DNA from 3 places in the Streptomyces sp. NPDC001770 genome. Region 2 is predicted to be linked to each of the others. Evidence: riboswitches for the same ligand, from Rfam matches in the RefSeq annotation. Region 2 holds a riboswitch; each other region holds the start of a gene.
What was found. A riboswitch is a leader RNA that binds a small molecule or an ion and turns the genes downstream of it on or off. The one in region 2 is predicted to bind cyclic di-AMP.
Positions count from the first base shown of each region.

Region 1 (3,264 bases), on a different contig from region 2:
CGCGCCGTTCTGGTCTACGAGCCGGTCGAACCGGCCGACGAGACGGGTGCCGAGGACGGCGCGGACGCCGACGCCCACGAGGAGGCCGCCAAGTGAGCGACGCCGCCGTGACTGGAGTAGCCATGGACTTCCACCCTCAGCCCGCCCCGGGCGACGCCCGACCCTGGGCCTTCCCGGCCCCCGAGCGCGGCACCCTGCCCAACGGGCTGACCGTGCTCCGCAGCCACCGCCCCGGCCAGCAGGTCGTCGCGGTCGAGATCCACCTCGAAGCACCGCTCGATGCCGAACCCGAGGGCCTGGACGGCGTCGCCACCATCATGGCGCGCGCCCTCTCCGAGGGGACGGACAAGCACAGCGCCGAGGAGTTCGCCGCCGAGCTGGAGCGCTGCGGTGCCACGCTCGACGCGCACGCCGACCACCCGGGTGTCCGGGTCTCCCTGGAGGTGCCCGCCTCCCGCCTGGCGAAGGCGCTCGGGCTGGTCGCCGAGGCGCTGCGGGCCCCCGCCTTCGCGGACAGCGAGATCGAACGTCTGGTGGGCAACCGCCTCGACGAGATCCCGCACGAGCAGGCCAACCCCGCGCGCCGTGCCGCCAAGCAGCTCTCCAAGGAGCTGTTCCCGGCCACCGCCCGGATGTCGCGCCCGCGTCTGGGCACCGAGGACACCGTGCGGCGGATCGACGCGGCCGCCGTGCGCGCCTTCTACGACGCGCACGTCCGCCCCGCCACCGCGGTCGCGGTCGTCGTCGGCGACCTCACCGGCATCGACCTCGACGCCCTGCTCGCCGACACCCTCGGCGACTGGTCGGGCAACGCCGGCAGCCCCCGCCCGGTGGCGCCGATCACCGCGGACGACACCGGCCGCGTGGTCATCGTGAACCGTCCGGGAGCTGTGCAGACGCAGCTGCTCATCGGCCGTATCGGCGCGGACCGGCACGACAGCGTCTGGCCCGCCCAGGTCCTCGGGACGTACTGCCTCGGCGGCACGCTCACCTCGCGGCTCGACCGGGTGCTGCGCGAGGAGAAGGGCTACACCTACGGCGTGCGCGCCTTCGCCCAGGTGCTCCGCTCCACGGCCGGCGGTCCGGACTCCGGCCCCGCCGGTGCGGCGATGCTGGCCATCAGCGGCTCGGTGGACACCGAGTCCACGGGCCCCGCGCTCGACGACCTCTGGAAGGTCCTGCGGACCCTCGCGGCGGACGGGCTGACCGACGCCGAGCGCGAGACCGCCGTGCAGAACCTCGTGGGGGTGGCCCCGCTCAAGTTCGAGACGGCCGCCTCCGTAGCGGCGACCCTCGCCGACCAGGTCGAGCAGCAGCTGCCCGACGACTTCCAGGCCCACCTGTACGCGCGGCTCGCCGAGACCGGCACGGTCGAGGCGACCGCCGCGGTGGTCAACGCCTTCCCGGTGGACCGGCTGGTGACGATTCTGGTGGGCGACGCGGCGCAGATCGCCGATCCGGTCCGTGCGCTGGGCATCGGCGAGGTGACGGTCGTCAGCGGCTGACCGGCCGTCAACCACACGACCGGGTACGCCCCGGCCGCGACCCCGGTGGGAGAGATCCCACCGGGGTCGCGGCGTTTGTCCTCTTTGGAAGGAAGAGTGGCTGTCTGCCCTGTGGGATACGCTACAAAACTTCCTGTCCGTTTGGTGATCGAAAGCGCTGCGGCCTAGCGTCGATCCGGCTGTCCGCCGACTGTGTACCGCACTCGCGGTGCCGGGCAGTCATCGCCGAGTCCCCGTCAGGCGCGAGCCTGGGGAGCCGGGGACCCGTGAAGTCCCTGGGGTGAATCGGGCACCCGCGTCTCGTGAGAGGCGCGAACGCCCGTAGGAGACCTTCCTGCTCCGAACCCGTCAGCTAACCCGGTAGGCGAGAAGGAAGGAAAGGACCCGCTCCTCCATGGCGTTCACCCGTGCCACCGGGACGCATCGTGCCCCGGGCCGTCCGACGCGCTCCACCGCCAGGTTCGCCGGCGTCGCGGCCCTCGCCGCCACCGGCGTCGTCGGCTCGATCGCCTCGCCGGCCCTCGCCGCCGACTCCACCGTTCCGTCGCCCGGCAGGACCGGCCTCATCGAGGCGGTGTCGCTCGGGGACTCCATCGCGGACCGGATAGCCGACCAGGCGGCGGCCCAGCAGCGCGGGGCGGAGGCCAGGGCGAAGGCCGAAGCGAAGGCGAAGGCCGAAGCCGCCGCACGGGCCAGGGAGGCCCGCGAGGAGAAGGCGCGCGCCGCCCGCGCCGCCGAGCGCGCCCGCCTGAACTCCTTCCACCTGCCCATCGCGGGCTCATACATCAGCACCGGCTACCAGTCGGGCGGTTCGCTCTGGTCCTCCGGCAGCCACTCGGGCGTCGACTTCCACGCCGCCACCGGCACCCCCGTCCTCGCCGTGGGCGCGGGTACGGTCGTCGAGGCCGGCTGGGGCGGCGCGTACGGCAACAACATCGTGCTGCGGATGACGGACGGCACGTACACCCAGTACGGCCACCTCTCCTCCCTCGGTGTCTTCGTCGGCCAGCGCGTCTCCTCCGGCGAGCGCATCGGCCTCTCCGGTGCCACCGGCAACGCGACCGGCCCGCACCTGCACTTCGAGGCGCGCACCGGCCCGGAGTACGGCACCGACATGGATCCCGTGGCGTATCTGCGGGCCCGCGGCCTCACCGTCTGACCTGCGGCCTCACCGTCCGACCCCGTGACCTCGCGGTCCGACCCCGCCGCCTTGCTGTTCGGCTTCGCGGTGCGGCCGTGGGGCAGCCGTGGGGCAGCCCCGGATCGTCCCGAAGCCCCGGCCCTCGCCGGGGCTTCGGCATATCACCCGAAACCTCTCCGGCCACCCGCTCCGCAGGCAAAAGATATGTGCGAATTCCGGTACGCCATCGGAAATTCACTCAGATTGCAATAGAGTCACGGTGCAGGCTTCGATCGGCCGCGTTTCGCGGGGATTAAGGCGGAGGTTCGGACATGCGCATTCCCGCGCACTCGGTATGCACGGCAATCCGTGACGACATCGTCTCGGGCGTCTACGAACGCGGCAGTCGCCTGACCGAGGAGCTCCTGGCGCGGCGTTACGGCGTCTCCCGCGTGCCCGTGCGCGAAGCGCTGCGGACCCTGGAGTCGGAGGGGTTCGTGGTCACCCGCAGACACGCCGGTGCCTGCGTCGCCGAGCCGACGGAGCAAGAGGCGGCCGACCTCCTGGAGGTGAAGCTCCTGCTGGAGCCGCTGGGCGCGGCCCGGGCCGCGCAGCGCCGCACCGAGGCGCACCTCAAGG
Region 1 is NZ_JBSFFN010000045.1:29,752-33,015, reverse strand. Features, by position in the region: gene ACWCSV_RS30345 (M16 family metallopeptidase) at 1-96, shown strand, start outside; gene ACWCSV_RS30340 (M16 family metallopeptidase) at 123-1,505, shown strand; cyclic di-AMP (ydaO/yuaA leader) riboswitch at 1,719-1,886, shown strand; gene ACWCSV_RS30335 (M23 family metallopeptidase) at 1,900-2,664, shown strand; gene ACWCSV_RS30330 (GntR family transcriptional regulator) at 2,958-3,264, shown strand, end outside.
Region 1: another riboswitch for cyclic di-AMP. It lies ahead of ACWCSV_RS30335 (M23 family metallopeptidase); the one in region 2 lies ahead of ACWCSV_RS33140 (M23 family metallopeptidase).

Region 2 (3,264 bases):
GGGCGAGGGGGAAGACCTCGAGGCCGGACGTTCCGAGCTTGCGGAGAGAAGAAGTCATGAGGGGTTCAACGGAGCGGACGGACGGACGTATTCCGGTCCGGGGCTCCGATCGTGGCCGGCCACCGACGGGGGCCTCGGTCCGGAGCCCGTCCGCAGCCCGTCCGGAGCCTGTCCGCAGCCCGTCCGGAGCCCGTGGTCCGGGGAGGGGGAAGAGACCGGCAGCCCTGACGTCCTGGGGGGGTAGAGCGTCAGGGCTGCCGGCGATCGGGGGTGAGCGGTACGCCGAGCGTCAGACCGCGAGGCCCTTGCCGGTCAGCCAGGCCATCGGGTCGATGCCGGTGCCGTCCGGGGTGTGGACTTCGAGGTGGAGGTGCGGGCCGGTGACGTTGCCGGTGGCTCCGACGCGGCCGATGGTGTCGCCCGTGCTGACCTGCTGGCCGACGACCACGTCCATGGAGGACTGGTGGCAGTACCAGATCTCCGTACCGTCCTCGAGCTCCAGGACCGTGCGGTACCCGTACGAGCCCGACCAGCCTGCGGACTTGACCGTTCCGCCGTGCACGGCCTTGACCGGGGTGCCGGTCGGCGCGGCGAAGTCGAGGCCGGTGTGCTGCCCGGAGGCCCACATCGTGCCGGCCTCGCCGAAGGTTGAGGTGATCGTGTACGCGGAGGTGGGGAGCGAGTAGGCGGCGGCGAGCTTGGCGAGTCTCTCGGCCTCGGCCTTCTTCGCCGCGGCTTCCTCGGCCGCCTTCTTCTCGGCGGCGGCCTTCGCCTCCGCTTCGTCCTGCTGCTTCTTCGCCTCGGTGGCGGCCTTGGTGGCGGCCGCCGCCTCCTCGGCCGCCTTCGCGTCCGCGTCGGCGGCGGACTGCTGCTGCTCCGCCTGCTGGAGGATACGGGCGCGCAGGGCCTCGCCCGCGTCGGTGGCACCCTGCTCGGTCTCGGCCGTGGTGAGCCCGGCCGTGGTGAACGGCGCGGCCGCCGCCACCGGGGCGGGGGTGTCGTCGGACTCGGCCGCGGTGAACAGAGCGCCCAGCCCGGGCACGGACTTGACGTCGGGAAGGTTGTCCGCGAGCGAATCGGGAAGGGAGATGGAGACCGGCGGCTTGCTCTGCGCGGTGGCCATGCCGCCCGCACCGACGGCCGCGATGACGCCGACCCCGAGGACGGTGGAACTACGCGCGAGACCACGCTGCTTCGCCACGCGGTGCCGGCCGCGTACGGGGCGGAGGGAATCCTCGGTGGGGTTCCATTCCTCCCACGCCTTGTCGGAGTCGCCGGGGGAACCGAAACCGTCGAGGGTGGCAAAGGGTGACGGGGCTTCTGGGGCAGGCTGGTTGGACGCCACGGGGGCGCACTCCTTTCCTTCCTTCTCGCCTACCGGGTTAGCTGACGGGTTCGGAGCAGGAAGGTCTCCTACGGGCGCCTGACGTCTCTGACGAGACACAGGTGCCCGATTCACCCCAAGAAGGTGGTTCCCCGGTTCCCTCGCGGAATTCGGCGCTCGCGCACGGCGCCGTCTCTGACGACGGCTGGGACGACCGCGCTGCGTTATCGAACGTTAATAGACAGACGGCTCCGATTCCAAGCCGTTCCCCTTGATCATTCCCACTTCGGGGCGGGATTTACCACCGCATATCACCACTCATCGGGGCGACTTGCGGACTGTCGGTGCGCTCCTGCTTTTCTGACGGTGTGTCATATGTTATCGAGCGGCACCGGCCTGCTACGGACCGTCGCCGCACCCGCCCAGTGGGCCCGGAGCAGCCCGGGAGTGCCTCGGGACGATGGCCCGCACCACCACGTCAGCCGCCCCCTCGGCCCACGATCGGCACGGTGGTCCGGCGCTCCGGCTGGTCCTCCGCCGGCCGGGCGACCGCGAGCAGCGCCAGGTCGTCCGTCGAGCGGCCCCCGGTGTGCAGCCGGACGTCGTCGGTGAGTGCCGTCAACAGCTCGTCCGGACCAGGGAAGATCCGCCCGCGCAGCCGCTCCGCCGGGTCGTAGAAGACGCCCGCCCGGTCACGCGCCTCGGAGAGCCCGTCCGTGTAGGCCAGCAGGGTCGCGCCCGGCGGAAGCTCCCACTCGTCCACCTGGTCCGGCCAGGCGCCCAGCGCCATGCCGAGGGGAAGCGCGGGCATGCTCGGCCGCAGCACGTCCAGCGCTCCTCCGGCATGGAGCAGCAGCGGTTCGGGGTGACCCCGGTTGACGATCCGCAAGGTCGCGGAGCCCTGCGGGATCTCGGCGAGCACCGCGGTGACGAACCCCTCCACCGGGTCCAGCCCCCCGCGCCGGGCGGCGTCCCTGGCCAGCGCCCGCTCCAGCCGCTGCGCCACGCCCTCCAGCGTCTCCTCCTGCTCGGCGGCCTCCCGGAAGGCGCCGATGATCACCGCCACCGCCTCGACCGCGTCGAGCCCCTTGCCGCGTACGTCACCGAGCACGAGGCGTACGCCGTACGGGGTGTCCGCGACGGCGAAGAGGTCGCCGCCGACGTACTCGTCCGCCTGCGCCGCCTCGTACCGCGCGGCGACATGGAGCCCGCCGACCCGTTCGGCCGGGACGGGCAGCACCGCGCGCATGGCGGTCTCCGCGATGATCCGGGCGGAGGCGAGCTGCTCGTTGCCGCGCCGTACGACTCCGTTGATGACGAGCGCCAGCACGGCCGTGGTGAACACGGTGAGCGTCTCGATGATCGGGACGATCTGCCCGATGGTGCCCACGTACACCCGCATCACGATGACGGCGGCGAGCGAGGCGACACCGACCCGGATGGTCCCCGCCCGGGAGGCGAACGGCGCGGCGATGAGAGGGGCGGCGACGAAGAGGGGCACCGCCGTGAAGCGGGGCGGTGACGCGATGTCGAAGACGAGTCCGCCGACGATGAGCAGGGCAGGCAGCATCCGTACGAAACGCCGGGCGCCCACACCCCCGGCCATCCAGCCATGCTCGTACAGCGGTTTCCCCACCTCTGCGCTTCTCCTGCCCTGTCCCGCCACGGCTGCGGAACCTACCGCGCCCCGCCCAGGCTGGCCCGAACCGCGCCGCGCGGCGACTCCTCGTCGTCCATAGGGGGGAGCGCACGACTCCCCTGTGAGCGCCCCCCGCCACCCGGCGCACGCCGGGTGGTCAGGACCGGCGAGGCAATGAGTTCCGCGCCGCGCCGCGAGCCCCTGCACGCCGCGCATGGAAGCGGCTGACCGGTTGCCCCGGCCGTCCGGGCGCCCGTCCACGCGTTCGGCCGGGCGACACGGACCGCGCAGGCGTGCGAGG
Region 2 is NZ_JBSFFN010000064.1:20,287-23,550, forward strand. Features, by position in the region: gene ACWCSV_RS33135 (aldo/keto reductase) at 1-58, opposite strand, end outside; gene ACWCSV_RS33140 (M23 family metallopeptidase) at 290-1,345, opposite strand; cyclic di-AMP (ydaO/yuaA leader) riboswitch at 1,357-1,510, opposite strand; gene ACWCSV_RS33145 (PP2C family protein-serine/threonine phosphatase) at 1,803-2,930, opposite strand.

Region 3 (3,264 bases), on a different contig from region 2:
TGACGGTGCCGACGGCGTTGGTGAGGTCGGCGACCGCGCGCTCGAAGCGCTCGGCAAGGTCGTCCGGGTCCGTGCCGGGCCGGATGATGTCGTTGCCCCCGGCGCAGAAGCTCACCAGGTCCGGTGCGAGCTCCTTGGCGCGGGGGATCTGCTCCTCGACGATCTGGTCGAGGAGTCGTCCGCGTACCGCGAGATTGGCGTACCGGAATTCCCCGCGCAGGGAATCGGAGCTCGTCGCCTCGTCGAGGACGGGAAGCTGGTCCGCCAGGAGAACCGCGAAACGGTCCGCCCAGCCGACATAGGTCCCGTCGGGTCCGGGGTCTCCGACTCCTTCGGTGAAACTGTCGCCGATCGCCGCGTACGACCCGATGATGTCTGTCTTCTGGATTCTCGAATCGTCTGCCACGGCCACATATCTTGCCTCTTCCAATGTGACCTACGCGACCGTAAGAAGGGGTTGACGGGGGGTGAGATAGCCCACCCGGTCAGTTTTTGGTAAAGCCGGAATAAGTAGAGGGGCGGCACGCTTGCGCGTACCGCCCCTCGAAGCCCTGACGGATCGTGACGACCGTCATCGGGAGTTGTCTCAGATGGAGACGCCGTGCGAACGCAGGTAGGCGATCGGGTCCACGTCCGAGCCGTAGCTCGGGGTGGTGCGGATCTCGAAGTGGAGGTGCGGGCCGGTGACGTTGCCGGTGGCACCCGAGAGGCCGATCTGCTGGCCGCCGGTGACGGTCTGGCCGGCCGAGACCATCAGCTGCGACTGGTGCGCGTACTGGGAGTACATGCCGTCGGCGTGCTTGATGATGACCTCGTTGCCGTAGGCGCCGTCGTAGCCGGCGGAGACGACGGTGCCGGGCCCGACGGCGCGGACGACGGTGCCGGTGGCGGCGCTGAAGTCGGAGCCGGTGTGGTAACCGCTGGACCACATGGAGCCGGAGGCGTGGTACTGCGTGGTGACGGTCGCGTTGGCGACCGGGGTGGTCCAGCCGGTGCTGTTGCTGTCGGCGGCCTTGGTGGTGGTCGCGGCGGACTCGGTCTTGGCCGCCGGGGCGGCCTTCGTCCCGGTCTTGGCCGCGGTGCTGCTCTCGGTCTTCGCGGTCTCGGTCTTCGCGGTCTCGGCCTTGGCGGAGGACGCGCTGGAGGCCGAGCCGGACGCCTGGGCGCCGAGCGTCAGCTTCATGCCCGGGAGGATCAGGCTCGGGTTGCCGCCGACGACCTCGCGGTTGTCCTGGTAGAGCTTCTCCCAGCCACCCTTGATCTTGTGCTGGGCGGCGATCTTCGCCAGGTAGTCGCCGGGGACGACCTTGTAGGTCTTGGCGGACTGCTGGGCGGACTGGGCGGCGGTGGGGGCCGACTGCTCAGCGGCGTGGGCACCCGTGGCTCCGAGGAGCGGCAGGGCGACGACGGCGCCGCCGGCTCCGACGGCGAGGATGCCGCGAGCGATCGGGCCGGACTTCTTACGACGGTGCTTACCCGGGATGGGCATGGGGGAATTCCTCTCCGGCGCCTACGAGGTGAGCTGTCGGGTTCGGGCTGGAGATGCCCGGTCGTGCTGAACACGACTTCACCCCGAGCCGGCCGGAACAACTCCGGTCGGCGGCTTACCTGGGTCCCCCGCTCCTGCCACGCATAGTGAGTGCGAATTCCGGGCGGCGGCAGGATTAGGCGGTCCGTCCGGAGTGATGGTGAACGTAATCGAGCCGGGCCGGACGGAACAAGCCATCACAAGCGGAACGGAATCCGCACGTCGATTTCAGCACTCTTTTCCGGTCACCCTCCGTGGATTACGGATCTTGGCATTCCGCACGACGGAAGGAGAGTCCTCCGGCGCCCCGGGCACGCACGGTCACGGATATGATCCCGCTCACCAGATCACCCGCCATCTCCCCTATAAACGGATGATGTTGCGTGAAATCCGTACAATACGGACATGTCGCGCACATCACTGGTGACGGTTCTTCAGTCCGCGAGGACCTGCCGCCGCCCCTTCGGTACCGCGGAGCGATGTCGTAGGGTCGCGACGAGCCGACGTCGGCGAGCAGCGCCGGCGCGCAGAAGCACCGAGGAGCCGCTGTGACGCAGGTGCCGCAGTTCTCGCCGGCCGAACCCGAGCTGAGCGGGGTCCGTAACTTCAGGGACGTGGGCGGGCTGCCCACCACCGATGGACGGCGGGTACGGCACGGGAGGCTCTTCCGCAGCGGCCACCTCGCCGCCGCCACCGCGGAGGACGCCGTCTTCCTCGGCCGGCTCGGCCTGCACACGGTCTTCGACTTCCGTAACGCGGCCGACCAGAAGCTGGACGGCTTCGACGTGGAGCTGCCGGGCGTCCGCAACGTCCGCATCCCACTCTCGGACCCCGCCGACGGGGCCGGTTTCTGGCGTCTGGTGCGCGAGGGCGACATCGCGCAGCTGCGCTCACTGCTGGCCGACGGCAAGGGTACGGAGCGGATGCTCGCCTCGTACCGCTCGATCATCACCGACCGCACGGCCGAACACAGCCGGGTCCTGCACGCCCTGGCGGAGGACAGTGTGCCGGCGCTGATGCACTGCGCCGCGGGCAAGGACCGGGCGGGTCTGACGATGGCGGTGACCCTGCTCGCGGTCGGGGTGGAGCGCGAGGCGATCGCGGCGGACTACCTCAAGTCCAACGACGCCCACCGCCGGTACCGCCTGCGGCGCGGCGACAGCGCGGACCCCCTGGTCTCCACCGAGGTGATGAGCCTGCTCAACCCGCTGTTCGGGGCGCACATCGACTATCTGGACGCCGCCTTCGCCACCATCGAGGAGAACTGGGGCACGTCGGAGCGCTACTTCGCGGAGGGGCTGCGGCTCTCCGGCGAGACCAGGGAGCGGCTGCGCGAGAGGCTGCTGGACGAGGCGTAGGCGGCGTCCGTACGGTTCCGCTACTGGTTGCCCCCGGCGACGGCAAACAGGATGTAGAGGAAGGCCGCGACAACATGCCCGGCGACCAGATAGGCGACCAGCCGGATGACCATCCCGCGCGGCATCTTCCGTTCCTGGGTGTCCCGGGTGTCGCGGACACCGGTCTGCCGGGGGGTCAGCGGGTCGTAGTGCTCCGAATCGGACATGACGGTCCTCTCTGCCGTGCGCCCGGGGCCGGGCGTACGAGGAATGGGCGCGGCACCGGGGTGCCGGGCGCGGTCAGCGCCGGCGGGTCCCGTCGCCGAGGCACAGCTCGGCGGCGGGGCTCTGCAACAGGGTGTGCACGAAGATCAGCTCGGCGCCCTCCGGTCCGGCGGC
Region 3 is NZ_JBSFFN010000006.1:157,613-160,876, reverse strand. Features, by position in the region: gene ACWCSV_RS08480 (SGNH/GDSL hydrolase family protein) at 1-406, opposite strand, end outside; gene ACWCSV_RS08475 (LysM peptidoglycan-binding domain-containing M23 family metallopeptidase) at 587-1,489, opposite strand; cyclic di-AMP (ydaO/yuaA leader) riboswitch at 1,495-1,665, opposite strand; gene ACWCSV_RS08470 (tyrosine-protein phosphatase) at 2,077-2,886, shown strand; gene ACWCSV_RS08465 (DUF6126 family protein) at 2,907-3,092, opposite strand; gene ACWCSV_RS08460 (helix-turn-helix domain-containing protein) at 3,166-3,264, opposite strand, start outside.
Region 3: another riboswitch for cyclic di-AMP. It lies ahead of ACWCSV_RS08475 (LysM peptidoglycan-binding domain-containing M23 family metallopeptidase); the one in region 2 lies ahead of ACWCSV_RS33140 (M23 family metallopeptidase).